One region of the Pseudobacillus badius genome, then DNA from elsewhere that is predicted to be linked to it. Evidence: riboswitches for the same ligand, from Rfam matches in the RefSeq annotation. Region 1 holds a riboswitch; each other region holds the start of a gene.

Region 1 (7,305 bases):
GAAGTAGCAAGAGGACGAGCGATTATTCCGGCTAATATTAATCATCCCGAAATCGAGCCAATGATTATCGGCCGCAACTTTCACGTCAAAATCAATGCGAATATCGGCAACTCTGCCGTTTCCTCTTCCATTGAGGAAGAAGTGGAAAAGATGACCTGGGCGACCCGCTGGGGAGCGGATACCATCATGGATTTATCCACGGGCAAGAACATCCATACGACACGCGAGTGGATTATCCGCAATTCACCGGTTCCGGTTGGGACAGTTCCTATTTATCAAGCGTTGGAAAAGGTAAATGGTATAGCGGAAGATCTTACCTGGGAAGTGTATCGCGATACTTTGATTGAGCAGGCAGAACAAGGGGTAGATTATTTTACGATTCATGCGGGTGTTCTTCTTCGATATGTGCCGCTGACGGCCAAGCGTATGACAGGGATCGTTTCCCGCGGCGGTTCGATTATGGCGCAATGGTGTTTATATCATCATCAAGAAAACTTTTTGTATACTCACTTTGAAGAAATTTGTGAAATTATGAAAGCGTATGATATTTCCTTTTCCCTTGGAGATGGATTGCGCCCTGGGTCGATTGCCGATGCAAACGATGAAGCGCAGTTTGCTGAATTAGAAACACTTGGAGAGCTGACGAAGATCGCTTGGGAGCATGATGTTCAAGTGATGGTAGAAGGTCCTGGCCATGTGCCGATGCACCTGATTAAAGAAAATATGGATAAGCAGCTGGAGGTTTGCCAAGAGGCGCCATTTTATACGCTCGGCCCGCTGACAACCGATATTGCTCCGGGCTATGATCATATTACTTCAGCTATCGGAGCAGCGATGATTGGCTGGTACGGCACGGCAATGCTCTGTTATGTCACACCGAAAGAGCATTTAGGCTTGCCTAATCGGGATGATGTGCGCACAGGTGTGGTGACTTATAAAATTGCGGCCCACGCCGCCGACCTGGCTAAAGGGCACCCCGGGGCTCATAAAAGGGATGACGCCCTGTCAAAAGCGCGATTTGAATTTCGCTGGAAAGACCAATTTAACTTATCGCTCGATCCTGAACGCGCGCTGGAATATCATGATGAGACGTTGCCTGCCGAAGGGGCAAAAACGGCCCATTTCTGTTCCATGTGCGGTCCGAAATTTTGCAGCATGAGAATTTCTCAAGATATCCGTAACTATGCAAAAGAAAACAAACTGGATACAAACGAAGCAATCAGAAAGGGAATGGAAGAAAAAGCAGAGGAATTTAAGCAAGCCGGCAGCAAGGTGTATCAGTAACTGCGGGAGGAATGGCCATGAATGTCCATAAAATTGAAGAAGAGATAAATCAATTAAAAACAAAGCTTCTATTCTTGCAGAATCGCCTGCAATTCATCCAGCAAAACTGTGATCATCAATTTCAGGGAAACCAATACTATGAAACTTGTGTTAAGTGCAGAAAAGTGAATGTTCTCTATTATTAAATGCAGAAAAGTGAATGTTCTCTATTATTAAATGAGCGGCCGGAGATTTCCGGCCGCTTTGTTTGCAAAGGGGGGCCATGCTGGTGGGCAACCGCATGGCCGTTGTGCATATTATTTTTTCCGATGACAGAACAGCAACGGGACAAGTAAGCTGTTCATGCTTTTATCATATTCCAATTGAGAATGAATGTCAACTATAATTGATAATGATTTTCAAATTCAAGTAAAATTCCTATAGGAGTCAAGAACTGTAAAGATAATGGGCTAGAATAGGGGGTATTTCTTCTTAGCAATGTATATTAACTATTTCCCGGGAAACCGACAATAATATAGAAGAGCTGACAAGCTATTAGCGAAAGATGTATAACGAAAAATAATGCGCTTTCAATAAATAATACGGTAAAATTAGACTATAAAAAATAGATGCTGTCAGTAGTTTATATTGATTTCACATTCGTTCACCATAGAGAGAAAAGCGAGTGAATAGGAACTTTAGACAGAACAGAGCGAGAAAAGTGCAAGCCTGCAGAGAAAGCGATAAAAAAGCAACCAGGTTCTTGAACAGAGCCTAAAAATAAAGAATCTATGAAAAAGGCAAACTTATTGAAAAATAAGGACGCAAAGCCACAGGTCTAAGGTGAATATCACTAAGATGGCTGGGTTGCCTGTATTAGGGGGTAAAGTAATGCAGGAAGGTCAATTTATTGATCAGGAATGGGTAGATTTAATATGGGAGGCGAAAAAGCTAGGTATTTCAATTGAAGAGATTAAAGAATTTTTAAGTAATGGCGACTTGCTTGCAGGGCTGTTGATGCTATGAATGGTTGAATGACTGAATAAAGGTATGGGCATGTCGCTTTCGAGATTTTGTCAGAAGAAAAGATATCAGAGCAGCGGACATTCATATAATGGGGCGATATGTATGTTGGTGATTTAAGTTGTTGCTTGGGGTTTTTAGCAACAGCTTTTATTTTGTTAAGGAATATTTTATTTTAAACTCAATAAAGTTTGAAAATTTTCATTTTTCCTTCTTTACCCGTTGCACCAAATGAAGTGTTGAGTTATATTAGTAATATAAATAATGAATGAGTATTCATTCAAAAGATGCAAGGGGGAAAAAATGTTGGTTCAGCATATTCAAAAAGCCGCTGTTTTAGGATCAGGAGTAATGGGTTCAGGCATTGCTGCTCATTTGGCGAATATCGGCATCCCGACTTTATTATTAGATATTATTCCGCGCGAGCTTACAAAAGAAGAGGAAAAAAAAGGTTTAACGCTCAACGACGCAGAGGTCAGAAATAAATTGGCTGCGCACGCGTTAAAAAAGTTATTGAAACAAAAGCCTGCCCCGCTGACATCTAAAGAAAATATACAGTTGATTACAGCAGGGAACCTAGAGGACCATGCGGAGCAATTAAAAGATGTAGATTGGATTATTGAAGTAGTAGTAGAGAATTTGCAAGTGAAAAAACAGTTATTTGAAAAGGTTGAAAGATACCGCAAGCCGGGAAGCATTGTCAGTTCCAATACTTCAGGAATATCTATTGAAGCTATGGCAGAAGGGCGGTCTGAAGAATTCCGCCGTCATTTTCTTGGCACTCACTTTTTTAATCCGCCGCGGTATTTAAAACTGCTTGAAGTAATTCCGACAAAAGAAACAGATCCGCAGGTGCTCGACTATATGAAGCAATTTGGTGAGGATGTACTCGGCAAAGGAGTTGTCGTCGCTAAGGATACCCCGAATTTTATTGCTAACCGTATCGGCACATACGGCTTGCTGAAAACCGTTCAAGAAATGCTGACTTCGGGCCTTTCCGCCGGGGAAGTAGATTCGATCACAGGCCCTTTGATCGGCCGTCCGAAAAGTGCAACATTCCGCACGCTTGATGTCGTCGGTATTGATACATTTATTCATGTGGCCAACAACGTCTATGAGCAAGTAGAAGGGGAAGAAAAGCAAGTGTTTGATGTGCCGGTATTCATGAAGAAGATGCGTGATAACGGCTGGATTGGCGCAAAAAGCGGGCAGGGCTTCTTTAAGAAAGAAGGCAAGTCCATCTTGGAGATTAATCCAGAAACACTGGAATATCATGAACGAAAGAAATTGAAAGCGGCTTCAATAGAGTTAGCGAAGCAGCAAAAAGGATTAGCGGCCACATGGAAAACGCTCATTTACAGTGAGGATCAAGCAGGGAGCTTCTTATGGAACACTATCGCGCCAGTCCTCGTTTACTCCGCTCGATTGACAGGAGAAATTGCCGATGACATGGTTTCGATCGATCAGGCCATGAAATGGGGCTTCGGCTGGGAGCAAGGGCCCTTTGAAATATGGGACGCGATCGGCCTAGAAACCTCTCTTCAAAAAATGGAAGCCAGCGGACTGGATGTGCCTGAGTGGGTGAAGGAGCTGGCGAAAAGTGATCATCCATCTTTCTATAAAGAAGAAGACGGCGAAAGGTATTTTTATCACCAGGGAGAGTATCAAAAGGTGCCGGTCAGCGAGAAAGTGATTGACCTAAAAAAGCTGAAGAAACAAGGGAAAGTTTTGAAAAAGAACAGCGGCGCCAGCTTGATTGATATTGGCGACGGAGTGGTATTGCTTGAATTTCATTCTCCGAACAATGCCATTGGGGCGGACATCGTTCAAATGGTGAACTACGCGGTTGATGAAACGGAGAAGCATTATAAAGGTCTCGTGATTGGAAACCAAGGCAAGAATTTCTGTGTTGGCGCAAATTTAGCTATGATTTTGCTGGAGGTCCAAGATGACAACCTCTGGGAAGTTGAGATGGTTGTAAAAGGATTCCAGCAAGCGATGATGAAAGTGAAATACTGCAGCAAGCCTGTTGTTGCTGCCCCATTTGCGATGACACTGGGCGGAGGGGCGGAAGTTTGCCTTCCGGCTGCGCATATTCAAGCAAGCTCAGAAACATATATGGGACTTGTGGAAGTTGGTGTCGGACTGATTCCGGGCGGCGGCGGAAACAAAGAGCTGTACATCAGACACTTAGAGAAGATGGCAAATGGTGTGCCATTTGACTTGCAGGCGGTGGCTAATCAGGTGTTTGAAAAGATTGCCATGGCAAAAACGTCGACATCGGCTGCGGAAGCAAAGGAGAATAACTTCCTTGCAGCAGCGGATGGAATCAGTGTGAACAGTGACCACCAGCTATATGATGCCAAGCAGGCTGCCTTGTATCTTTATGAAAACAATTACCGGGCACCAAAAAGAAAGAAAGTTCCAGTTGTAGGGGAAACCGGATATGCTGCGCTGCTTTTAGGTGCTCGTTCTATGCTGAAATCGGGATTTATTTCCGAACATGACTTTAAAATTGCGTCGAAGCTTGCCTATGTTATTGCTGGAGGAAAGTTGCCGTTTGGAACAGAGGTAGATGAAGAATATTTACTGGACCTTGAACGGGAGGCTTTTCTTAGCTTGATTGCTGAGCCGAAATCGCAGCAGCGCATGCAGCATATGCTCATGAAAGGAAAGCCGCTGCGCAACTAACAAGATGGTTTACTGATTCCAGTACGGATGAAAAAGCAAGGGGGAGAAAGCTGATGAAAGAAGCGGTAATCGTTGCCGGCGCCAGAACACCTGTCGGGCGGGCAAAGAAAGGAACGCTCGCCACATACCGCCCGGATGATTTAGGGGCAGTGGCAGTAAAAGAAACGATCAAACGCGCTGGAAAGTATGAAGGGGAAATCGATGATTTAATCATGGGCTGTTCGATGCCCGAAGCGGAGCAAGGCTTAAACATGGCCCGCAATATCGGGGCGCTCGCCGGTCTTTCTTGCAACGTGCCGGCCGTGACAATCAATCGCTATTGTTCTTCCGGGCTGCAGGCTATTGCCTATGCAGCTGAACGGATCATGACTGGCCAGGCTGAAACAATTATTGCCGGCGGAGCAGAATCTATGAGTCTTGTCCCCGTCATGGGTCATGTTGTTCGTCCGAATCTGCGCATCGCTGAGGAAATGCCGGAATATTACATGAGTATGGGGCATACCGCGGAAGAAGTAGCCAAAAAGTTCGGCATTACCCGTGAAGAACAAGATGCTTTCGCTGTTCGAAGCCATCAGCGGGCAGCACAAGCAATTGCCGATGGGAAATTTGCCGATGAAATTGTCCCGGTAGAGGTAACCATGCGTCAAGTAGGAGCGGATCGCAAGTTAGTAGAAAAGACGATTCAGTTCACACAGGATGAAGGTGTTCGTCCAGGAACAAATATGGAGGTGCTTTCCAAGCTGCGCCCGGCGTTCTCAGCAAAAGGGACAGTTACCGCGGGGAACTCCTCGCAAACGAGCGACGGCGCTGCAGCGGTGATGGTCATGGAGCGGGAAAGAGCAGAGACTCTCGGATTAAAGCCGATGGCGAAATTCCGGTCATTCGCGGTTGGCGGAGTGCCGCCGGAAATTATGGGAGTCGGTCCGGTTGTGGCCATCCCTAAAGCCTTAAAGCTTGCAGGTCTGGAACTTTCTGATATTGGTCTCATTGAATTGAATGAAGCATTTGCCTCGCAATCGATCCAAGTGATCAGAGAGCTTGGACTGGATGAAGACAAGGTGAATGTAAATGGCGGAGCGATTGCTCTCGGCCATCCGCTTGGCTGCTCGGGAGCAAAGCTGACATTGACGCTTTTGCATGAAATGAAGCGGCGCGGGGAGCAGTTTGGAATGGTTTCTATGTGCATCGGCGGCGGAATGGGAGCAGCCGGCGTCTTTGAATTATTGTAAATTCAACGAATAAAAGGGAAATGGGAGGAATCTTATATGGCAAACCAAACAGAAAAACAAGCGGTTAAAGGCGGAGCATTTCTGATTGAGGATCTAACATGCGACCAGGTGTTTACACCGGAAGACTTTTCTGATGAGCAAAAAATGATCGCCAAAACAACAGAAGAGTATGTTCATAACAGTGTGATGCCGCAAGTCCCTTATTTGGAGAAGCATGAGTTTGACCGTTCAGTAAAACTGCTTCAAGAAGCGGGAGAGCTTGGACTGCTCAGTGCGGATGTACCGGAAGAGTATGGCGGACTGAACCTTGATAAAGTCAGCTCTGCGCTAATTGCGGAAAAGATGTCAATTGCCGGCGGCTTTTCTATTACTCATGGAGCGCACGTAGGAATCGGCTCCTTGCCGATCGTCTTGTTTGGGAATGAAGAACAAAAGCAAAAGTATTTGCCGTTTTTAGCGACAGGAGAAAAAATTGCTGCCTACGCCTTAACGGAGCCAGGGTCCGGTTCGGATGCATTGGGAGCGAAAACAACAGCAAAATTAAATGCTGCCGGTACTCATTATCTATTAAATGGAGAAAAGCAGTGGATTACAAACTCGGCGTTTGCTGATGTATTCGTTGTGTACGCGAAAATCGATGGTGACAAATTCTCTGCTTTTATCGTAGAAAAGGAGTTTCCGGGTGTGTCCACTGGAGCAGAAGAAGATAAAATGGGAATTAAAAGCTCGTCCACGCGCACGCTTATCTTACAAGATGCAGAAGTGCCGAAAGAAAACTTGCTTGGTGAAGCTGGAAGAGGCCATGTAATTGCCTTTAACATTTTAAATATCGGCCGCTATAAATTAGGGGTTGGCGCGGTTGGAAGCTCCAAGCGGGCGCTGGACATTTCCTTAAAGTATGCAAACGGGCGCCAGCAGTTTAAAACGCCGATTTCTTCTTTTAATCTTATGAAAGAGAAATTTGCCAACATGGCTTCTAAAATTTATGCGAGTGAAAGTGCCATTTACCGCACAGTTGGTTATTTCGAGGATCGGATGAGCCAGCTTTCAGCAGAAGAACAAAAGGACGGATTGGCGGTGGCAGCTTCTATCGCTGAAT
Region 2 (7,305 bases), on a different contig from region 1:
AATTAGTTGGAAACACTGTTTAAAGTAGTGGTCATCTATAATCCTCCCCGGAACACATACAGGCTAGTTAATGGGTCAGGAGATTTCCTTACTTTTTTTGTATATTCGATTTATCTTCGGATAAATTAATCGTAATCAAGGTTCTTTCTTTTAGCCCTTTGTACACCTATGACTTGAACTTTGGTCCGGCCAGGCTGATGCCTGGTCTTTTGAAATTCCACCTCTCTCTTTATTTAACCGACGCACTTTCCACGAACTGTGACAGTAAATAAAACTTTGTTTGTATATTCTTTTTAATCTCTCAAATACTAAGTCATGAGTGCGATGCTCTAAAATTTTAAAGAAGGTGCAACGTTGTGCGGGTTTTAAAGTATATAGCTTTAACCATTGGATTTGCAATGTACTTATTATTGATTGGATATGCAATATACGAACAGTTCCTATCCAAATGACTTTAAGAACACCTTTAACGAACTGTGACTTAATCATCACACGTTGTGATATGTTCAAAGTATTCATCAAAATCATTTAATTCTTCTTCATCCAAGTTGTTTAACTCAAATCCTCTACCGCAATTCGGGCACTCTGCAATATCACCTAAACCAAATTCGTGAATTGGCATTTTCTTTACCTCACTATGCCGTTTTATGTGTCTACTATTCATCACTTTGTCTATGAAGACTTAAATTGACCTTCAAGGAGTGTAGCGCATAAAAACCCACTTTTTATGCAACCATCAGGCTGGTTGAATGGTCTAAAACCCTGTGAAATTAACAATTTAAAAATCATGTATAGGGAGGAATGGAAAAATAAAATAAATCCCTTATCAGGTAAGGGATTTATCCGTGCAGGAGCTCCTTTCTTTTGGTATTATTCTTATTCTCCACAAATGAATGGAGATTCCAAAAAATTATTCTGAGCTGTCTCAGGAAAAGATACCAATGAAATCGCAATTTTATCTGACTCGTTCAGTAATTCTATTTTCTGTCTTGAAATTAATATGGACTCCATCACAGGTTTAAATGACGTTAGTAGAATCCTAGCAAAACGGAGTACCGAACACCTCATGGAGGAAGTGAAGAAAGGGACTTCTTAAAACGTCTTCCGAGTGAGCATCTTTTCATTTGATTGTGTTTAAAACAAATGCACGAAATGCTAAGTATATCTCATGCAAAAATTTGAGATGACTTTTAATATCACCTCTAACACAAAACTATTATTTTAGAGGGCGTAGTTTGGACAGGGCTGCTTTTTGTAACAAAGTCATAGATAATAATTAGATTTCGATTTACAGGCTTTCCTGAAAAGGTTTGCCCATTTTGCAATAAAATAGGAGTATATGAGGAAATATTTAATCGTAATTTCCCATCGCTACTCACAAGCTGATTGTTAAAATAGTCAACTTTCACATTTTGATAGGGTGTTTCTTTTGCCATAACAATTGCACGATATTGCGGAGGAAAAATAAGAGGAATTGCTGCATTTCCATCATAATATCCAGTTATCCAATCACCTACTGCTACCGTAGCATGGTTTACAAAGTAAGTGGTGGGCGATACTACAAAATTTACTAAAGCTCCTGAACCATTATCTACAGATATTAGTTTATAACAACCCGTTTCTTCATCATTTTGACTTATCACAAAGTCACTAATCATGGTGACATAACCACGAAAAGATTTAAAGTTTATCATACTCATACCGTATTCCCTTAACCTCTTTATATTCCATTAGAAACATTGGAATGAATGGACGCTATTTGGGTTTATTATATGGTGAATTTATCCAAACCATCTCCAACCATATCCTATAATCATATTTCTCCCTACAAATGTTGGAAAGAACCAAAATCTATTTCCGTTCCTGAACCATATATAAAGCAAGACATATAAAGTTAAATAGTTCAGATAATATGGAGAAAGTTCAAATTCACAGTAATTTAGCATTAAAATTAACAATAAATATTTCAATTCAAAATTTTAACCATTAGTTATAGTGGCCTTCCGCAGCCATTGCATCTTTTTTGGTTACATGAACTGTTCCATGTGGATGTTGTGAAGGTGCATAGATTGAATAAAGTTTTAATGGAATATTACCTGTATTGGTTAAATTATGCCATGTTCCAGCGGGTATCATTATGGCGGAATCATCATAGACACACTTTTGAAAGTTTAAATTACCTTTAGTCTCTCCTATTTGAACGATACCTTGGCCTTGCTCGATACGTAAGAATTGGTCAACGTCAGGGTGCATTTCCAAACCAATATCTTCGCCAACATTGAGACTCATCAAAGTAACTTGTAAATGTGTTCCTGTCCATAAAGCAGTACGATACGTATTGTTTTGCTTCGTTGCTTCATTGATATTCGCGACAAATGGTTTTGGTCCAAAATCTGTTCTCAAAGTACTTCCAACACCGTTGGGAGAACGAAAAGAATTAAATCTGTTTACATATACCCCATTAGGAGAAGTCCAGTTAACAGATTGTCTTGGATAGTTATACATTGGTACACCAACATAATAAGAATATGGATTCATATAAGAAGCATGGTACACTTTTCTCAATCCCTTTACAGTTTGTTAAATTATTCTATGCGCTTGTTAAGGGAATGTACTTAGAGTAAGGTGGCTGATTTAAAGAAAGTATTTATTAGTGTCTCATATGACCTGTCTCAAAAGTTTTATCGCTGTTAAACCATTCATTGTTAACCCTGTAAGTAGCTTAGCGTTGTAAATCCGCATTTTCGAGATCAGACCCCAAGAAGAACTTTATTTGATAGACGTGAAATTTTATTGCAATGAAAATGGTGGAGTTAGTTGCTGAAAGGCAAAGGTCGTTGTACTTCAACTAACGGGTACGATTGTGGAGCGAAAAATTAGAAAATGATCAAACTTTATTTTAAAGTAGCAATATTACCATAATCTTTTTAGTACTGAACCTATCAAGAGGGAGAGAGTATTTTGCTTCTTCTGTATTTTTCATTTTTTATTGACTGTTTAGGCTAAAAGAACTATCATATTCGTAAAGAATTATTCAACTAAGCCATTTACTATTAAATATAATAGTCATATAGAGAAGCAATGAAAAGCCATTTATATCTGGGCACTTGAATGGCTTGGAGCGACTAGTGCAACCGACTCTTTTTTAAAGAGTCGGTTTTTTGTCGGATTTTATTTAACCTAAACATTATATATTTCATAGAGCGGGAGGAAAATAAATTGAAAAAAGCACCTGCTACACCGGACCTTTCTGAACTTTCTCACTTAATGGAGCCATTAGATGAAAAAAATAAACCAATTGAAGCCTTGTTAAAAGAGTTAAAAGATGTCAAATATGCACTGGATCAGTCTTCTATCATTGCCATCACTGATCAAAAGGGAAGGATCTTTTATGTAAATGACCAGTTCTGTAAAATCTCCAAATATAGCCGAGAAGAATTAATAGGTCAAGATCATCGTATTTTAAATTCAGGCTACCATTCTGGGGAATTTTTCAAACAAATGTGGGCTACAATTGGGTCAGGAGAAATCTGGAGGGGAGAGGTGCGGAATAGAGCGAAGGATGGTTCTTTTTACTGGGTAGATACGACGATTGTTCCTTTTTTAAATGATCAGGGAAAGCCGTATCAATATGTGTCGATCCGAAATGATATCAGTCTTCGAAAGAAAATGGAAGAAGAAATGCGAAGAAGCGAGGAGAAATACCGTTTAATTACGGAAAACTCAGCTGACTTGATTTCAATTATTGACAAAGAAGGAAACTTTCAATATATTTCTCCTTCTCATGTAACAATACTGGGGCATGACATGTCTGAACTAAAGTCTAACCCGCTCTTCAAGTGGATTCATGAAGAAGATCAAAAGATTTTATACACTGAATTAAGATTACTAGCTAAAAAGAAAAAAATGTCTTCGCAAATAGAGTTTCGTATTAGAACGAGCAGAAATCAGTATAAGGATATGGAAACAAGAATTAGTCCCATTATGAACGAGGACAGAAAAGTAAAAGATTTCGTGCTCATCATGAGAGACATAACCGATCGGAAAAAGTCGGAAAAAATGATTTATCATTTAGCCTATCATGATACTTTGACCGATCTGCCGAACCGTAGATTATTTATGAAGCATTTGCGGCAGGAGATTAAGAAAGCAAAAAGTTCCTCTTCTCAGCTTGCTGTGATGTTTATTGATTTAGATCGATTCAAATTTGTGAATGATTCATGGGGGCATGAGAATGGCGATTTTATTTTAACTAAAGCAGCCGAGCGTATTAAAAAGTCACTTCGTTCAACGGATTTAGTTGCCCGGTTAGGCGGCGATGAATTCACTGTCCTGCTAAAAGGCATATCCAATGTAGAAGAACTGGAGCGGCTGGTGAAACGGATTCATTTAGACTTCCAAAAACCGTTAGAAATCGCCGGCCAGCTGTATACACCTTCCTGTAGTATCGGTATTGCGATCTTTCCACAAGACGGAGCGGAAGCTGATGAACTGTTGAGCAAAGCAGATACCGCTCTTTATTTTGTAAAAGAACGAGGCCGGAACGGATATGCCTTTTTCGAAGCAAAAATGGAAGAAAAATCATTGGAGCGTATTTTATTGGAGAATGAGTTGAGAAAAGCGATTCAGCTTGAGCAGTTTCATATTGATTACCAACCGAAGATAGATCTTTCAAAAAACAAATTAATTGGAATGGAAGCGCTCGTGCGTTGGAATCATCCAGAACTGGGGAAGATTTCTCCCAATAAATTTATTCCCTTGGCTGAAGAAACGGGATTAATTCTCCCTTTAGGGGAATGGGTACTGCGCCGTGGGTGCGAACAAAATAAAGAATGGCAAGATAAAGGTTATACTCCGCTAAAGATATCCATCAATTTGTCTGCGCGCCAAATCTCGTACCCTGATATTGTAAGGAAAATTGAAGAGATTCTAATAGAAACCAAATTGGAACCGGAATGGCTTGAGCTTGAAGTGACAGAAAGTATATTTGTTAATATTGAAAATGCAATAACTGTTTTACAACAACTTAGAGATTTGGGGGTTCATATTTCTATTGATGACTTTGGAACAGGGTACAGTTCATTTAGCTATATTAAGCACTTACCTGTCGATACGCTGAAAATTGATGCTTCGTTCATTCGGGATATTCATCAAAATAAGGAAAGTCAGGCAATTGTGCAAGCTGTCCTGACTCTCTCGCAAACCCTTGGTATCAATGTGATTGCAGAAGGGGTTGAAAATCAGAGACAGCTAGACGTTCTCAGAGAGGATGGCTGTAGCCAAGGGCAAGGTTTTTTATTTAGTAAGCCTTTGTCTAGTCAGGATTTTGAAGAGTATTTAAAAGAATCTGTCAGAGCTACGGGAATTAAGGAGATAGATTAAAAAAGATGCATTAACGACAACGAGCAGCTATATAAAGATTGAGGGAGGAAAAATATGAAGCTTTTTTCAAAGAAGACAAAGTCATGGGTGGACTATTTGGATAATTCTGAGGCAAAAGAGATATCTACTGTAGGAGAAAGGGTGAAAGAACGGCTGGCATTTATGGGGGTTAGCCAGGAAACGCTGAGTCATGTAAAAGAAGCTCTGCCCATTCTTCTTCCTTATAAAGAAGAAATAGTGAATCAATTTTACGAGCATATCACTTCTGTAGATCATCTTAAGCAAATAATTACGGAACATTCTACGGTTGAGCGTTTAAGGCTGACAATGGAAAGGTATGTTGAGCAGCTCCTCCGAGCGGAGGTCGATAAAGAATATATACTGACGAGAATCGTGGTTGGCCAGGTGCACAGCCGCATCCATCTGACAGCAGAACACTTTATTGCTGCGCATCATCTGCTGATTCAAATTATGACAACAATATTAATGGAGAAACTCCATCCGCATCCTAACCAAATGATGAAGATAGTCCTTGCCGTTCAGAAACTAGCAGCCTTCGACCAGCAGCTTATCGTGGAGGTGTATATGGAGGAAACATTTAAATCTTTTCTATTTGGTGTTTCTGACATGCTCAATGACATGACACAGCTGGATACAACGAAGCAGCTGATCACAGAAATGGACAATATAGTGAAGGAAAGCCATAACGTTACAGCTGCTGCCGAGGAAGTGAGCGCCTCTATTATGGAAGTAGCCGATCATTCCGTCAAAGTAGCTGAAAGAACAGATGAAGCCGTCCAATCGGCTGAACAAAGCAAACAAGTTATTAATGAAGCCTTACATGATATTCAAAAAGTGGGTCATGTCTACCATGATGTGACGAGACAAGTCAATCAACTAAATGAGGAAATTGAGCAAATCCAAAGTGTAGTAAAAGTGATTCAAGAAATTACAGATCAAACGAATTTACTTGCTCTGAACGCGAGTATTGAAGCAGCGCGTGCCGGAGAACATGGAAAAGGCTTTGCGGTTGTAGCGAAAGAGGTTCGAAAGTTAGCTGAACACACAAAAGAACAAACTATGCAGATTACCGCCAATATGGAATCTTTGCAAGGCGTTTCTCGTCAAGTGACACAACAAATGGGCAGCACTGAAAAGCTGGTTGAGCGGAGTGTTGAAGAAGCCCAGTATGCGGACGAAGCATTAGAAAAAATCGTATCAACTATGCAGAAAATTAATCAATCGACTTCACAAATTGCAGCAATGACGGAGGAGCAGACTTCTGCGATTATGGAAATTGCCCAACGAAATTCAGCAATGCTTGATCTTGGTACTTTATCTCAAGATATTGCCAAGAGAACAGCTCAAGTAATCTTTGAACTAAGCAAACAGATGGATGAGTATCGCCGCACCTTCTTTGAAACAAATATTAGACTAAATGCCAAAGATGTCATTAAGGTGGCCAAAACAGACCACCTTCTTTGGAAATGGAGAGTTTATAATATGCTACTTGAGATAGAAACGCTTGATTCGAATCAGGTCTCATCCTATGCATCGTGCAGGCTCGGTCAATGGTATTACGGCGAGCTACCTCCGTTCATTAAAAACCAATCTGCGTTTCAACAGCTCGAAGAGCCTCACCAAGCTGTACATTATTATGCAAAACAAGCTGTAGAAAGCTACGAACAAGGAAATCTACCTGAAGCTCAACATGCTTTTGAACAGCTTCAGGAAGCTTCTGATCATGTTATTTCCTTGTTATCTCAGTTGGAAAAAATGATCTAATAACGTTATACACTGGATGAAAAATCTGTTCTTTCTGTAACAGGATAGAAAGAACAGTGTACGAAACTGAAGTGAACTTAAAAGAAATCAGGCAGCTGCTTGGGCAGTTTGATGGGCCTAGGGGCGGCCCTTCACTGC
Region 3 (7,305 bases), on a different contig from region 1:
AAAATAATGATAATTAGAAAACTAAACAAAGATGAACACCCGCCGTTTGAACTGCTGCTGTCAGCGGACCCTTCATTGGAGGCGGTAGAGAAGTATGTGGAGAGGGGGGAGAGCTTTGTTGCTGAACAAGGCGGCGAGGTTATTGGCGTGTATGTGCTGCTGCCCACAAGGCCTCATACTGTAGAGCTGGTAAATGTAGCGGTGTCAGAAGGACAGCAAGGCAAGGGCTTTGGCAAGCAGCTGGTGATGCATGCGATCCGAGAGGCTGGAAAGGAGGGGTACCAAACGATTGAAATTGGCACGGGCAACTCCAGCATCGGTCAGCTGGCTCTGTATCAAAAGTGCGGTTTCCGGGTGGTTGGTGTCGATGCTGATTTCTTTATCAGGCATTATTCAGAGGAAATTTTTGAGAATGGGATTCAATGCAGAGATATGATTCGGCTGTCTCAAGATTTATAGCAGATTATCCAAAAAATGAGGTGCCACGCAGAAGAAAGGCATGGCACCAAAAACACTGTATTAGCCAAGGGGCAGCTCCGCGACAAAGGCGGAGCCTTCCTTTTCCTTGCTTCGTACATAAATATGGCCTTCGTGCAGTTTCATAATAGTCGCGGCGATGGACAGACCGAGGCCAGTGCCTTCAATCGCTCTTGAACGCATCATGTCTGCCCGGTAAAAGCGTTCAAAGATTCTTTCCAATTCAGTCCGGCTCAGGCCGACGCCGGTGTCTTTAAAGGTAATGAAGAGAGCGTCTTTTTTCACTTCGATGGCAATATCAATACTGCCGCTTGGTTTATTGTATTTAATGGCATTAGTTAACAGATTATCCCAGACGGTATTGAGCAAAGAAGGATCGCCGATGATTTCAATATCAGGCAAAGAATAGCTGAGAAGAATGCCTTTTTCACTGATAGCCCATTGGTAGCTTTGAATTAACTCTTTTATTTGCTGGCCAACGTTGAATGGGCGTTTTTTGACCATATCTTCATTTCGATCCAGGGAGGCCAGAAGCAGCAGCTGTTTCGTCAGAGTAGAAAGCCTTTTAATTTCACTGTTAATAATAGAAGCATAGGAATCCCTTTCTTTAGGACTAATCGATTCATTGTTCATCAGGTTCGTATAGCCTTTGATATTAGACAAGGGCGACTGTATATCGTGTGAAATATTCGAAATAAATTCCTTTCTCATCTCTTCTGTTTGTTCTAATTGCCGCGCCATTCGTGAAAAGCTGTTTGACAGCTCCCCTAGCTCATCATTCCGGTTTGTATCAAGCTTAACGCGAAAATCTCCCTCAGCCAGCCGCTTTGTGGCCGCTGTTAAGCGGGAGATGGGCTTGACTAAATAGTTGGTAGCGAAAACTACCATGACAATACTCAACACAATTGCTAACACAAGCAGCCAGCCGAATAACAGATGCATTTCGTTAAAGAGCAGCTTAATATCCGGGCGAAGGAAGAGGGCATATTGTTTTCCGTTATGTGTCAGCGGGACGCCGATTGTATTCTTTAATTCATTGGCGAAAAAGCCGGTAACGAATGTTTTGTGCGGAAAATGAAGAATCCCGTGGTAGACCGTTCCTTGCAGCACCTGCCTTTTTGTCGCCTCAGCTAGTTGCTTGTCTCTGAAAGCGGCACCAAAGAAAGTTTCACGTCCGCTGCTGTCGACCAAATAAATTTGATAGCCGACAGCAGAGAGGCTTTGCAAATACTCCTCCAGATTCATATCAGGGTGCTCGTCAGTAAAAGCAGCAACATTAAGGGCAATAGCTGTGTTTTTTTGATCATTGTATGATTTTAACTTTTGCTGATAGTAAACATTGGAAATAAAGAAAGCAAGAAGTCCGCTTAGCAGCATAATTCCGGTTGTGACGACAACAAATTTTGAATAAAGCGACTTCATACCCGCTTGGCCTCCAGTAAGTAGCCGATCCCGCGAACGGTTTTTATGTGAAAGTCAGCCGTCAGCTTGGAAAAGCGTTCTCTCAGCCTCTTAACATGAACATCAACCGTTCGTTCATCTCCATCATAGTCCAAGCCCCACACTTGCTCGATCAGCTGTTCACGGGAAAAAGCTTGCATCGGATTGGAAGCCAAAAAGAATAACAGTTCAAATTCTTTTAGCGGCAGGAGCAATGTCCGTCCTTCCGTATGGACTTCGTAGCTTTTCTTGTTGATGCGCGTGTTCCCAAGCTGAATGAGCAGCTCATCCGGCTGGGCATCGTATCTTCTTAACAAGGCTTTGATGCGGAAAAGCAATTCCTTCGGGTCAAACGGTTTGACCAGATAGTCATCTGTGCCCGAAGAAAACCCCTGTTCTTTATCTTCAATTTGATTTTTCGCTGTTAAGAGGATAACGGGAAGGTCATACCGGCTTCTAATTTCTCTAGTCAGCCTATAGCCGTCTATATAGGGCATCATTACATCCACAACGGCCAAGTCGCACGTACGGCTGGAAAGAATATTCAGTGCCTCCATGCCGTCTGCGGCTTGGACCACTTGATATCCTTCTTTGCGCAAGTGAATGTCGATCAATTTTAATACATGAACATCATCATCAACAATCAGAATAGTTGTCATTATATTTTCTCCTCCATATGAGCGGTAAAAGATGAAAAATAGCCCGCACATGAGGCGAGGGCTATCAATAGATTATTTGCTCAAAAGAAACGGCTTTAAGAAACCATTCCATCACTCATTTTAATAATGCGGTCGGCGTAGGAAAGCATGTCTTCGTCGTGGGTCACCATTAAAGTGGTAATGTTCAGCGTTTGGGTCAAACGCTGAATGAGTGCCATTACATCCTTCGATCTTTTTGAATCCAAACTGGCCGTTGGTTCATCTGCAAACAGAACTTTTGGTTTGTGAATGATCGCTCGGGCGATAGCCACCCGCTGCTTCTCTCCGCCGGATAGAGAAGCCGGATAAGCGTGTCTCCGGTGCTCCATCTCCACTAGCTTTAAAACACGATCAATTTCTTTTTTTCTCTCGTCCTTTTTTAACGTTGATTCTGAAACATCAAGCATCAGCTCCAGCTGTTCTTCAACGGTAAGGAAAGGAACCAAGTGGGCAAATTGAAAGATAAACCCAAATTTGCTGGCGCGTATTTTCCGAATCTGTTCTTGAGTCATTGCGCTAATATTTTTCCCTTCGAACACGACCTGTCCGTCTGAAGCAGGCTGAAGTCCCGCTGCAATGGTGAGAAAAGTGCTCTTTCCAGAGCCGGAAGCCCCGACTAGAGCGGTGATTTCGCCTTCTTTTAAAGACAGGTTAATGCCTTTCAATACTTCTTCTTCTATTTCGCCGTTTGAAAATGTTTTTTTTACTTCATCAATGGTGAAAATAGCCATATTACACCTCTCCTTGTTGAATGGCCTGCAGCGGCTGCACTTTTTTGATTTGAATTCCTGAAAGTGTAGCACCGATAAATCCGATAACGAGAAAGACGATTGATAATTGGATCGTTGTATCAAGCGTCAAGCTGAATGGCATGCCATCAGGTGACAGCAGTTTAAAGCCTTGGCTCAGGGCCACAGACAAGCTGAGGGCACCTGCTGTAATAAGAAGCATTTGGGTCCACATCATTTTGAACAGCGTTCCGGTTTTTACACCGATGGCTTTTAAAATGCCATACAGCCCAATTTTTTGAACGTTCATCATATAGAAGAAAATGGCGAACAGCATGCCGCTGATGACAACCAGGAACCAAACAATCATATTCAAAGACATTTGTTCCGCGTTATAGCTTGGAATAGTATGCAGGAACTGTTTTTTTGAATAGGCTTGCAGTCCGGCTACGGACTGCGCCTTATCTTCTCCAGGAACAAAAACTAATTGCATTTCCTCTGTCCGGTACATTTCCTTATAGTTTTCACTATTAATAAAAGCAACTGGCGCGTGGCTGTATTTCTTGCCATCAACAAACCCTTTTACGGTAAACTTGCCGCTAAATTGATTATTGGTTAGAACATCCCCGACTTTTATGCCGGTATCCTTCATGGAAGCATCAAGCACAACTTCGCCTTCTTTGACTTTTGGAAAAAGCGGCGAATCCGTTGAAGTGACAAAGGCGACGCTTTGCTGCTTGTCGTTTTTGTCATTCAGAAAGCCCATTTGAATGGATAGCGCTGCGGCTTCCGCTTTTTTATTTAACAGGTTGCTTTGAGTGTCAGGGTCTATTTTCGATAGATTATATGTTTCATCCGCATTAGCATCCATATAAAAGGAGCCGTCCGGCAAGTCCTTAATTAAGGCAGCGTTGTCCTGAGATAAGCCGTTTGCCAATCCAGAAATAATGAAAGTCAGAAAACTAACTAAAAAAACAATCGATCCTAAAATCATAAACCGACCTTTATTCTTTTTAATTTCTTTCCAGGCCATGTTCATTGTTATTCCTCCTATCTGTTCGTTCTGACGCGATATAGTAAGTGTACCCGCATTATATGAACGAAAGATGAACGGAAAATTACATTTATCGAGAGTGGGATGGCAAATATCAGCATACATGGAATATGCTGTGAAGGGATCTTTTGGGCGCTTATTGAGAAGGGCAGACGAATGCGCTTTTCATGAAAAAATAAATAAATGAAGAAATTGTAAAAAACAAGGATGTGATTAAGCGACAAAAAATGATATTCTAAACAGGCGGCACTCTTATTTAAGCCAACCTCAACCTCGTCATCTTATAAACTGCTGTTTCTGCACAAGCATAAAAAATCGCCGACATGTTTTTTAACAATGATAAGTAATATTTTTTTAATATAATTTTTCATTGTGTTATGATCATCTTATTTGTTGTATGATTAAATTGTTTCTACTTGAAAAAGGCAAACTTATTGAAAGATAAGGGCGCAAAGCTGCGGGTCTAAAGTTTACGGTCAGTGAACAATGATAGCCGGGCTGCCAAATAGGAATCTACTTCCTCATTTGGACAACTATATTAATTGGAGGCAGGGACCAAAATTGATGGAAGGAAATAAAGAATTAAGAAGAAGCATTCGCCGATTTTATGATTTATTAAAGAAATGTCCAGACAACAGAGATGCTGCTCATGATTTCCTGGTTTATTTACGATCTCTTTTAAAAATTCAATCTAGAACACCTTTGCCAGCGCAGGAGGTCATGGCTCTTTTGAAAAAGCATAAACCGAACGTATTCTACACGTTACAGGACATGGCCGAAAAAAACTTGATGCTAGGAATTTTAACTGATTTGCCGGAGGACATTGAAACACCGGAAGAAAGGTTAGAGGAATTACTGAATATCTGATAGCAGTCAGGCTGGTAAAGTGACTTGTTGCAGGCGAGAGCAGAGTAAGGAAAGCGATGGAACGGTGGCAAGTGTTATAAAAAGAGAGAGCAAAAAGTATAAACTAAAATGCTGCAAAAAGAAAATGATGATGCAAGAATAAGTCAGTCAAAATAGTGTTAACGAAGATCCTGCGAATAAGGAGTCTCGATTTTAATGTGGTAGTCGAGGGACTGTTCGTTGTTATGGAAATAATAAAGCAAGCGACGTTTACATAAATTAGTGTGACTAACAGATGAAACAGCCATGTAAGCAGCTTTATTAATCAATCTATTTATCTAACACTGAAATTAAAAAGTCCTGCCTTTGCGAGCGGGGCTTTTTAATTTTTTTTGCTGTGTGATGTGTTATCGCTCACAAGCCCAGCCGTCTTTATCACGATCGTGCTTTGGATCATAGGCTGGGTGTCCTTTTGCTGCACCCTTTGGATATTTTTTCTAAGCTCTGTACAATTTTTAAAGGATTCCTTCTTCGGAGCTGGCTTTACAGGAACTGCTGACCAAAGATAATGATAGAACAGCTGCAGCAACAGGCTTGAACCATGCGGATTTCTTTGTAAACATAAGGATCTATTCTCCCTAAGTTGGTATATTCATAAAGTACTGTAAGAGATTTACTTAGCAATCAAATAGTACCATCTTTATTTTAAAATAAAAAGTATTTTTTTTGAAAATAAAGGAATATGTTCTCGATATTTCTATACAAGAAACGAATCCTAGCGTAGGAAAAGCTCTGTTATTGTTTTATGCGGATGTTTCAGCTGTTCATGCAATAGGGGCATAAAGGGAAGTATGATTCTATTGAAAATAGAAATAAAGTACCAACGGAAGAAATAATCATTATGTATTTATAATGAGTAAGAAGGTTGACAACTGTGAAAATAAAATGCGGGGGGTTGTCTGCAGAAGAACGGCACCATCCTATTTGTTGCTCATAAAATAGAGAAGGGCAAAATTCGGAGGGCAGCAATGAAGAATAAAACAACTGAGAAGCAAAAAAGCGAAAAGATTTTGGCATTGGAGAAAGAGGTGGCATTAGGTCTGTGGGTTCAGGTGATAGGGCAGCTGATCGAAATTAAAGGTTTGTCAGGGCTGTTATATGCTGAGGATCAAACAGATTCAATCGGAGAGCAGCAAGTGTTGGCAGCTGTTTGGATCAGGACAATTGGTCAAATTCTAGAAGCGGTTTCCGTGTCGAGTCAAATTAACGAGACAGATGTGAACAGACTGCAGCAGGAGCAAAAGCTGGCTATTACAGGAGATTTGCTTACAGCCATTGGAGCAGCCTACGAAGTGGCTGGCGGAGTGCGCGTGCTTGAGGAAGAGGCAGTAACCGCCCGGAGCCGCATTATTCCGTAAGAGACAAGGAACGGCTTTTATATGACAGCCCCTGCTTTTAGCAGGGGCTGTTGCTGAATAGGCAGCTTTCCGGATGATAAAGTAAAATGGTCTGGTAAGCCTTATGTTTAATGATCGAACCGGTTCAAGGCCTGTTTTTCTTGCAAAAGCAGCTGGAATTCTTTTTCTAATTGTTCGGAAGGTTCAATGCTCAGCCGGCTAAGCACTTCTGATATCTTCATATCCAGCACAAGCAGCTTATCTGCATTCTTATCGGGATTCTTCTTTAGCTGTTTGCGCTGTTTGTACTGTTCATAGGTTCCTTCAAATAGCTCAATTTTCTGATTGCGGATGACAGCCATTTTTGTAGCAACATTATCAATCAAGCGGCGGTCATGAGAAGCAAAGATGACCGTGCCCGAATATTCTTTTAAGAGAGCTTCTAAGGCATAGGTCGCGTCGATATCAAGAAAGCTTGTCGGTTCATCTAAAATGAACGTATTAATATCACTTAAAAATAATTTAGCCAGTGCAGCTTTTACGCGCTCTCCTCCACTCAAGACGCCCGCTGGTTTGTAAACGTCGTCTTGGTAAAAGTGAAGTCTGGCAAGTACTGTCCGAATGAGTGCTTCCTCTTGTTTGGAGGTGGAGCGGACATTTTCCAA
Region 4 (7,305 bases), on a different contig from region 1:
AGAGATCAAGGGACGCATGCATGCTTTTAGCCAATAAGCGCATAAAAAGAATAAAGCTATTTTCTACTATCCAATCAGACGGGCGGCGGCCTGTCTTTTTTATTAGGGAGCAGGTAAAACCAGCTGAGTAAAAGGATAATCTTTTATGTAAAAGAGCCATCCTCCAATCAATAGGGTAAAGATGGCCCTTGTCCTTGTTTATAATAAGGAGAGTCTGTTAGTTAATAGCACTCCCTGCGTAACTGCGCTTTTCGTACCCGGCAGTCTAAGGATGATTCCGGTGCTCCTTATTGATTCATCATTTTAATTTCATCATGGCACCAAAATAGTGCGAGGCAGTGGCAAATGCAATAAACGCGCATAGTTCGCTGATTTCCTCCTCAGTGAAGCACTCTCTCAATAGAGTGAAGGCTGAATCCGGTATATTGCCCTTTTGCTTCAGAAATACTTCTGCAAATCCTGCTGCCATCGAAATTTTTTCAGTAAACTTACCGGGTTCAGGCTTTCCTTTTGCTTTACAATATTCACAGCCATTGCCTTGTGCCAAAGTCCGCCTCACTTGTTCTTTTAACGCAGAGGGCAGCCACCCGTCTTTTTCTAATATATCTCCTAAATGAACCCATGCTTCCATTACTTGTTGGTTATGGCCTAAAAGTCGCTGGAAAGGTGTTTTTCCAAACTCTGATTCAATAATAGTTGCCATTGAATGAACCTCCTTGCTATATTCGATATAAATTAATTATAAAACATAAGAAGGTCTATTCCCATTAAATTACAAATGAATAAACGGATCATACTTTTGAGTTTTAATGAATAAAGGAGAATTTTCTTTAAAAATGAAAATTGATGAGATCGATAAAAAAATAATAAATGAACTTTATCATAATAGCCGCTTATCAATGAGCGAGCTGGGGAGGAGAGTAAATTTATCTTCTCCATCCGTAACGGAAAGAGTAAGGCAAATGGAGTCGTTTGGGCTAATTAAAAAATATACAGTAGAGGTGGATTATGCGAAACTAGGCTTGCCTATACAATGCATCATCGAGGCCACAGTGAAAAACGGCGACTATGACTCTTTTAAACGTTTGATAGCGAAGGTTCCAAATGTAGAGTTTTGTTACCGGGTGGCGGGGGATGCTTGTTATATGCTGAAAATGCATTTTAAAACTTTTGCTGAAGCGGAAGAGTTCATAGATAGTGTCAGCCCGCTTGCGCAAACGGTCACGCATTTTATTTTTTCAAAAGTCCAAACTCATGCAAGTTTTGAAGCGGATTGATGGATGCCCCGTTCTGTGAGAGGGAAGAAAGGGACAAAAAGCATAAAGCCGGCGGATGTCTATGTCTTTAAAAGACAGATACCCGCCGGCTGTCGCAGACGATCGTTTCAGCCTAACCTTTTAATGTCATAGAAATGCGGCAAAATAAATCAACATTTAGTCTGTTTTAAGCCGGGAATACACGCTGAGATCAATAAACGTTTCTTTTACTTTTTCGCATTGTCTTAAAGTCCCCTCGAAGGTAAAGTTGAGCTTTTCCAGCACTTTAATAGAGTTTAGGTTTTCCGGCTCTACTTTTGCTTCAATTCTATGAAGGTTCAAAGAGTTGAATGCATACTCTACCAGGGATAAGATAGCTTCGGGCGCATATCCATTCCCCCAGTGCGCTTTCGCTATATCGTAGCCGATCTCGGCCTTGGCGTTCTGAAAATCGAGGGAATTATATCCGCATGAACCGATAATGCGATTAGATGTCAATTCAATGATTGAGAAACGAATCGCTTGGTTATCTTTAGACAATGCATCCAGGTAAGTGATGATTTCTTTTGCTTGGTCTTCATTTGTGAAGCGATCGATATTCATAAACCTCGTCACATCAGGATCAGACCATATGTCAAACAAGCTGGATGAATCCGCGACAGTCATTTTTCTTAAGTGCAGCCTTTGGGTATACAAATTTTTAATCAATACTTTTACCTCCAGTTGAGTTTTTTGGATGAGTTAAAAATATTGATATCTGCGCATAGTTCAGTCCCTTCTGTTTTCGGATTCACCATTATTATACAGCTTTTGAATGGTTAGTCATATACATGCATCCAGAAAGTTCGAAAAGGTTTCAATGGAAGTTTATGTCGCCTTTCTTCATTTCAAGTATAATGACAGTAACTAGCCTTCTATCATTTTAGCTGACAGAAGGCTGTCGTACTTATTAAGAGAAAGTTAACTGACTTGATTATCGCTGTGCCAATTTTAAGAATGTGAAAAGCAAACTAATCGAAAGGTTAGGACGCAAAGCCGACGGGTCTAAAATCAAATGGATTAGGACGGCTGGGCTGCCTCTAACATGAGAGGGAGGAACAAATGATTAACACAAGCACGCAATTATTGGATCAAGCCATGGTTTTGGCAGCATTAGAATCAAATTTAGCAATGATAGAGTTTAATTTAAACAGAGAGGTTATCTGGGTAAACGAAAATTTTGCTAAAACTTTAGGCTATACAGTGGATGAGATGAAAAACATGCAGCACAAGCAATTTTGTACAGTTGAGTTCAGGAACAGCGGAAAATATGAAGAACTATGGAATAACCTGAGAAGAGGAGTGAAGTTCCAAGAAAAAATTGAAAGGATTGGGAAGGGAAAAAATATCATTTGGCTCGAAGCCACTTATATTCCCATCCTGAATGAACAAGGCAAAGTAGAGGCAGTGCTTAAAATGGCTACCGATATTACAGACCGTGAAAAGAGCACGAAAAAGATTATTGCCCAATTAAAAGAGATGCCGGCAGAATTGGTCAATATAGTGGTAGCGAATTCTAATGAAAAAATACAAGCAGTTGAGTCGTTAAAAGAGCAAACAAAATTAATAAGTGAAATCTCTAAAATTATACGCAATGTTTCTTCGCAAACGAATATGCTGGCACTAAATGCCGCTATTGAAGCTGCCCGCGTGGGAGAACATGGGAGAGGCTTTAAGGTAGTGGCTGATGAAGTGCGGAAACTAGCCGGCAATGTGGATCAGGCAATTAAAAATGTGGATTTAAATATAGAGAACATAACAAAAGAAGTAGAAAAGGTTAGCAAAATAACGGATGATTTGCAACAAACCATTATGAGAACCCAATCTGAATTCAATAAGAGGATTAGAGAATTTGAGGATGTTGCTAAATAAACTTCTGAAATCAAAACAGATGGAGAAAAAGGGGAGCTCTTAGCCTGTTTGGAATGAAGATAACAACTTGAAGCCGTGCCCGCGAAACGTATAACGAAGAATTTTTTAATGATTCGGCCAAAAATGAGTCTTTTGTATTAAGAATATTTTCTTAAAACCGATAATTATAGGGAAAAAGGCAAACTTATTGAAAGATAAGGACGCAAAGCTGCGGGTCTAAGGTGGACAACACTAAGATAGCCGGGCTGCCAGATAGGAATTCCCTATTTGGTAACTATACGTTAAAGGTAGGGACTCATGATGCAAGACGAAGAATTAAAAAGCAGCATTAAAAAATTTTATGCCTTAATGGAAACTAGTCCGGATACCCCTGACTCAGCGTTTGATTTCATTGTTTTCTTACGGTCATTTGTCAGGACAAGATCTTGTTCTATTCTTCCGACTACTGAGTTAATGACTGTTCTTAAAGTCAATAAACCAGCCGTCTTTTTTTCATTAAGACAAATGTCCGAGCAGAATGAGATCATTCGTTTCTTAGTCGGCTTATCTACAGATTTTGAAGCGGCCGAGCAAAAGCTGAAGGGGCTGCTCAAGGATGAACCCTGTTGATTGATAAGCTGGAACTTTGATCGATCCGTTATATAAAAGGTTTCAATTAATGAAAACTGAACGCTCAGGTGCATGTGGTCAAGCGAGCTTTATAAGCAGACAGGAAGTCCCTCTCATGTGAGAGGGACTTGTTTTATTGCCTATTAGATTGGACTCTCTTTTTTATAAGTATATTTTACTAGTAAGGATGGCAATGAAAAAGAAAAATTAGCAGGAATTTCTAAAGTTGATGAAGAAATAGTCCTGCGGAGGGATGAAAATATGGATTTAAAGCAAATAAAAACGTATGAGCAATTGGATCATTTTTTGTTTGAACACGAGGTAGAGCTTACATGCAAAAAGAAGGGAATTAGGGTGACGGGAATAGACCCCGGAAAAGACGGTCAGCTGACGTTTACATTGAGTAACGGCTCAAAAATAGAATGCTTGGCAGCAGAAATGAAAGAATACTTGAAAGCGATTCCGTTGATTAAAGGATAAAGCCGCTGCTTTTTTAGAATAGTCTTTGATAACGGGATAAATCGAACACCTCCAAGCTGTATTGGAGCATACAATACAGCTTGGAGGTGTTTTTCAAGGGTATATTAAACGTGAGGCCATTAGCAGAGGAGGATAAACATCTTTTGGCGAAATGGCTTTCAAATCCACGCGTTCTGGAGTTTTATAAAGGGCGGAACCATTCTTTTGACAATGAAGTTTTTTACGCCTTTGAGGAGGTGAAGCGCATGGCAGAATTGAAAGGTAAGGAAATCGGATATATTCGGTTTTATCCGCCACCGGGGACTACAATAGCTTTAAGGTGCTATGAAACGTGCAGTTTTAAAACAATTCGAGTGTTTCCTAAACATGAACTTCATGAGGGGGGAATATCGAGACGGCTGGTTAATGGAATTGAAAAACTGAAAGCGAGCGTTGAGGCGAAGCGGATTACGAACAGTTTTCATCCTCGGCAGAGATGGCAGTTCCCAGGAGCAAGATGTCTTGATAAATTTCTTCCTTTAAAGATTCTTCTGGGCATCGATAATAATCATCTATCAATTCGCCTAACTCTTTTATAAAAATTGACAATTCAGTATCAGAAATCATGGGAATCCCTCTTCGAATAACTATATTTGTAAGTCTATCTTACTAGTTATTTTGATATAATTCAACTAAAAGAAGGGTTTCGCGGCAAACATAAGCTCCACAAATAATGCTGAAAGGCCTCCTGAAATTTTGGCCTTATTCCAAGCGGGTGCTTTTCACTCTTCTGCCTTGTTCACTGAATGCGTTTGGATAAAAACAGTCATCCCTCAATTTCCCGGAACCCATTTTTAAATAAAATAGTTCAGCAGGTATTCGATGGAGAAGAGAAACATAAGTGGTTGATCAGGGGGTTAAGCAAGACAAAAATAGCTGTAGGAGGGGGATTAGATGGAACGAGACGGGTATGTATCACTCTGGACAGGGACGTTTAAAACAAATGCTGACCTTCAGCAGTATCTTCTCATCTCTTATAATGAAGATGGAGACGCTGTTCCGTCGGAATTTGAAGAAGATGTTCAACTTGCTTATTATGATGAGGATTTTATGGAAGCTGAGTTTTTTGAAGAGACAATCAATCATCTTGCGGCGCTGCTAGAGGGGTGTTCATACGATGATGCCGTGATTCCTGGTTTTACTGAGCTGCAAGGGGAAACTTTGAACGATGGCGTCAATAGCTTTATCTTACTGTACGATTTTCAATACAGAGAGAAGCAGCCAAACGCTTTGAACCGCGTGCAGTATATAGGGAGTATCAGATATAAATAGTTTTTTCTTAATCATGCGCATGCAAAAGACGCTTCACTCCTTAATTATGTTATATTTAAAAAAGAATACATAGAGGGGGCAGTGAACCTATGAAAATGTCTATCACAAGAGGGCTGGCAGAATTAAAGCTTTTAGATAAACGCATCCAATCGACGATGAAGTCAACGCCATTTATTAGCTATGCTGTCGGAGATAAGCCAGTCAGCGGCTTTGCTGCAACAAAAGAATTTGAGGAAAAGGCCAAGTCAACTTATCAATCAACATTGGACTTGATTAAGCGGCGCAACGCTATTAAATCTGCGATCGTGTTGTCTAATGCCATGACGCATGTAGAGGTGGCCGGTGAAAAATACACCGTAGCTGAAGCGATAGAGCGGAAAACATCCATCCAATATGAGCAGCGGCTGCTGGAAAAGATGAAGCAGGAGTTTGCTGCTGCAACCAGAGAGGTCGAACAAATTAATGACGATGTGAAGCAGCAGCTTGACCATCAGCTGGAAGTGCTATATGGCCGTGAAGCGAAGCTGAAGGTGGAAGAAAGCAACGAATTAACGAAAAGCTACCGTGAAAAACACGAGGCGAAAGTGATCGATCCGCTAAAGCTCCGTGATAAATATGAAAAGCTTGAAAAACAGATTGACGAATTTCTGGCAGAGGTTGATTTTGTATTGTCTACTTCAAATACATTGACAGAGATTGAAGTTCCTGAGTAAATAAATAGAAGGTTAGTTAGTCGAAAATCAATAAAACTGAACAGGTGCTGGCGGCTTTGACCTTACAGCCGCTAACTCTTACTGTAATCAAATATAGTGATCATTTTGGGTGGGAAATCTCCCGCGACGGTAAAAGCTCAAAGCTTAAAGCTCAAAGCTGAAAGTTCAAGAGTCAAACTTCTTTTTGCTCAAAGATCAAGCTTCAAAGTTGATACGTTCGATAAAATCCATGAGAACGGCTTATACGGCGGTTGTTCATCGGCCGGATTGATTGCCGCATGGCTGACTAGCTAACAAGTACATACAAAAGAAAAAGCATCCTTTGGGGTGCTTTTTCTTTTGCAAGGGCGGATGGCTGGCAACTAAAAAGCTGGCAGCGAGCAATCTGCCAGCTCAGTTTAAATAATTTTCTTCATGCCGCACTTCCGGCATTCGCGGAGGAAAATACCGTCTTTCATGGAACTTTTAAACTGCGCATTTCCGCAGTTATCACAACGGCCGGCAATGACATCTGGATGCTCTCTGTAGTCATAAATCATTGTTAAGTCATACTCTTTCTTTTCTTCCATGATGTTCACCTTTCTCTTGAAGTCCTGTGATTATTTTACCATGGAAAAAACGAAGGAGAAATGCTTGTTTTCTAATGCTAAGGGCACGAGACCGGCAAAGGAGGGAAGAAGGCAATCGGAGACTCTGTGACTTGCGTCTTCGCTGCAGCGTTTGCAACTCAAGCTGCCGTTAAAAAAGGGAAAGTTCCTTTAAGGAGGATGACGAATCTAAATTCATTTACAAATTACTTCAATAAATTATAATTAAATTAGAACGATCGTTCAAAAGTGCCGCAGTTTTCAATTGAGTTAAAACGTCTGTTTCACTGGAAGAAAGGGGCAGAGTGTTGACTAAAAGGCGTTACGATAGTGAAAAGGTGAAAAAAGAGATTATGGAAAGCGCATTATTGTTATTTTCACAAAATGGATATAATCAAACGTCCGTTGCAGACCTCTCCAAAGCTTCAGGCTACAGTA

Evidence for each region. A riboswitch is a leader RNA that binds a small molecule or an ion and turns the genes downstream of it on or off. The one in region 1 is predicted to bind cyclic di-GMP.
Region 2: it holds a riboswitch for cyclic di-GMP, as region 1 does, so the genes downstream of both, B1A98_RS19360 (sensor domain-containing protein) here and B1A98_RS15785 (anti-repressor SinI family protein) in region 1, are expected to answer to the same signal.
Region 3: it holds a riboswitch for cyclic di-GMP, as region 1 does, so the genes downstream of both, B1A98_RS03525 (hypothetical protein) here and B1A98_RS15785 (anti-repressor SinI family protein) in region 1, are expected to answer to the same signal.
Region 4: it holds a riboswitch for cyclic di-GMP, as region 1 does, so the genes downstream of both, B1A98_RS03345 (hypothetical protein) here and B1A98_RS15785 (anti-repressor SinI family protein) in region 1, are expected to answer to the same signal.

Annotation. Positions count from the first base shown of each region.
Region 1 covers NZ_MWMM01000012.1:51,584-58,888, forward strand. The annotation lists gene thiC (phosphomethylpyrimidine synthase ThiC) at 1-1,284, shown strand, start outside; gene B1A98_RS15780 (hypothetical protein) at 1,302-1,469, shown strand; cyclic di-GMP riboswitch class I at 2,053-2,138, shown strand; gene B1A98_RS15785 (anti-repressor SinI family protein) at 2,155-2,289, shown strand; gene B1A98_RS15790 (3-hydroxyacyl-CoA dehydrogenase/enoyl-CoA hydratase family protein) at 2,590-4,977, shown strand; gene B1A98_RS15795 (acetyl-CoA C-acetyltransferase) at 5,031-6,206, shown strand; gene B1A98_RS15800 (acyl-CoA dehydrogenase family protein) at 6,243-7,305, shown strand, end outside.
Region 2 covers NZ_MWMM01000029.1:995-8,299, forward strand. The annotation lists gene B1A98_RS20650 (hypothetical protein) at 482-622, opposite strand; gene B1A98_RS19350 (hypothetical protein) at 1,203-1,694, opposite strand; gene B1A98_RS19355 (cupin domain-containing protein) at 1,987-2,538, opposite strand; cyclic di-GMP riboswitch class II at 3,066-3,149, shown strand; gene B1A98_RS19360 (sensor domain-containing protein) at 3,268-5,382, shown strand; gene B1A98_RS19365 (methyl-accepting chemotaxis protein) at 5,437-7,167, shown strand.
Region 3 covers NZ_MWMM01000002.1:104,031-111,335, reverse strand. The annotation lists gene B1A98_RS03550 (GNAT family N-acetyltransferase) at 7-459, shown strand; gene B1A98_RS03545 (sensor histidine kinase) at 520-1,899, opposite strand; gene B1A98_RS03540 (response regulator transcription factor) at 1,896-2,576, opposite strand; gene B1A98_RS03535 (ABC transporter ATP-binding protein) at 2,672-3,346, opposite strand; gene B1A98_RS03530 (ABC transporter permease) at 3,348-4,382, opposite strand; cyclic di-GMP riboswitch class I at 4,812-4,903, shown strand; gene B1A98_RS03525 (hypothetical protein) at 4,959-5,264, shown strand; partial or broken gene B1A98_RS20955 (excalibur calcium-binding domain-containing protein) at 5,651-5,701, opposite strand; gene B1A98_RS03515 (hypothetical protein) at 6,272-6,661, shown strand; gene B1A98_RS03510 (Vga family ABC-F type ribosomal protection protein) at 6,769-7,305, opposite strand, start outside.
Region 4 covers NZ_MWMM01000002.1:67,511-74,815, reverse strand. The annotation lists gene B1A98_RS03370 (hypothetical protein) at 1-37, shown strand, start outside; gene B1A98_RS03365 (carboxymuconolactone decarboxylase family protein) at 299-703, opposite strand; gene B1A98_RS03360 (Lrp/AsnC family transcriptional regulator) at 837-1,277, shown strand; gene B1A98_RS03355 (GNAT family N-acetyltransferase) at 1,434-1,964, opposite strand; cyclic di-GMP riboswitch class I at 2,251-2,337, shown strand; gene B1A98_RS03350 (methyl-accepting chemotaxis protein) at 2,358-3,167, shown strand; cyclic di-GMP riboswitch class I at 3,335-3,420, shown strand; gene B1A98_RS03345 (hypothetical protein) at 3,465-3,776, shown strand; gene B1A98_RS03340 (hypothetical protein) at 4,038-4,256, shown strand; gene B1A98_RS20950 (hypothetical protein) at 4,400-4,834, shown strand; gene B1A98_RS03330 (immunity 22 family protein) at 5,190-5,567, shown strand; gene B1A98_RS03325 (hypothetical protein) at 5,657-6,280, shown strand; gene B1A98_RS20335 (DUF8096 family protein) at 6,679-6,849, opposite strand; gene B1A98_RS03315 (TetR/AcrR family transcriptional regulator) at 7,176-7,305, shown strand, end outside.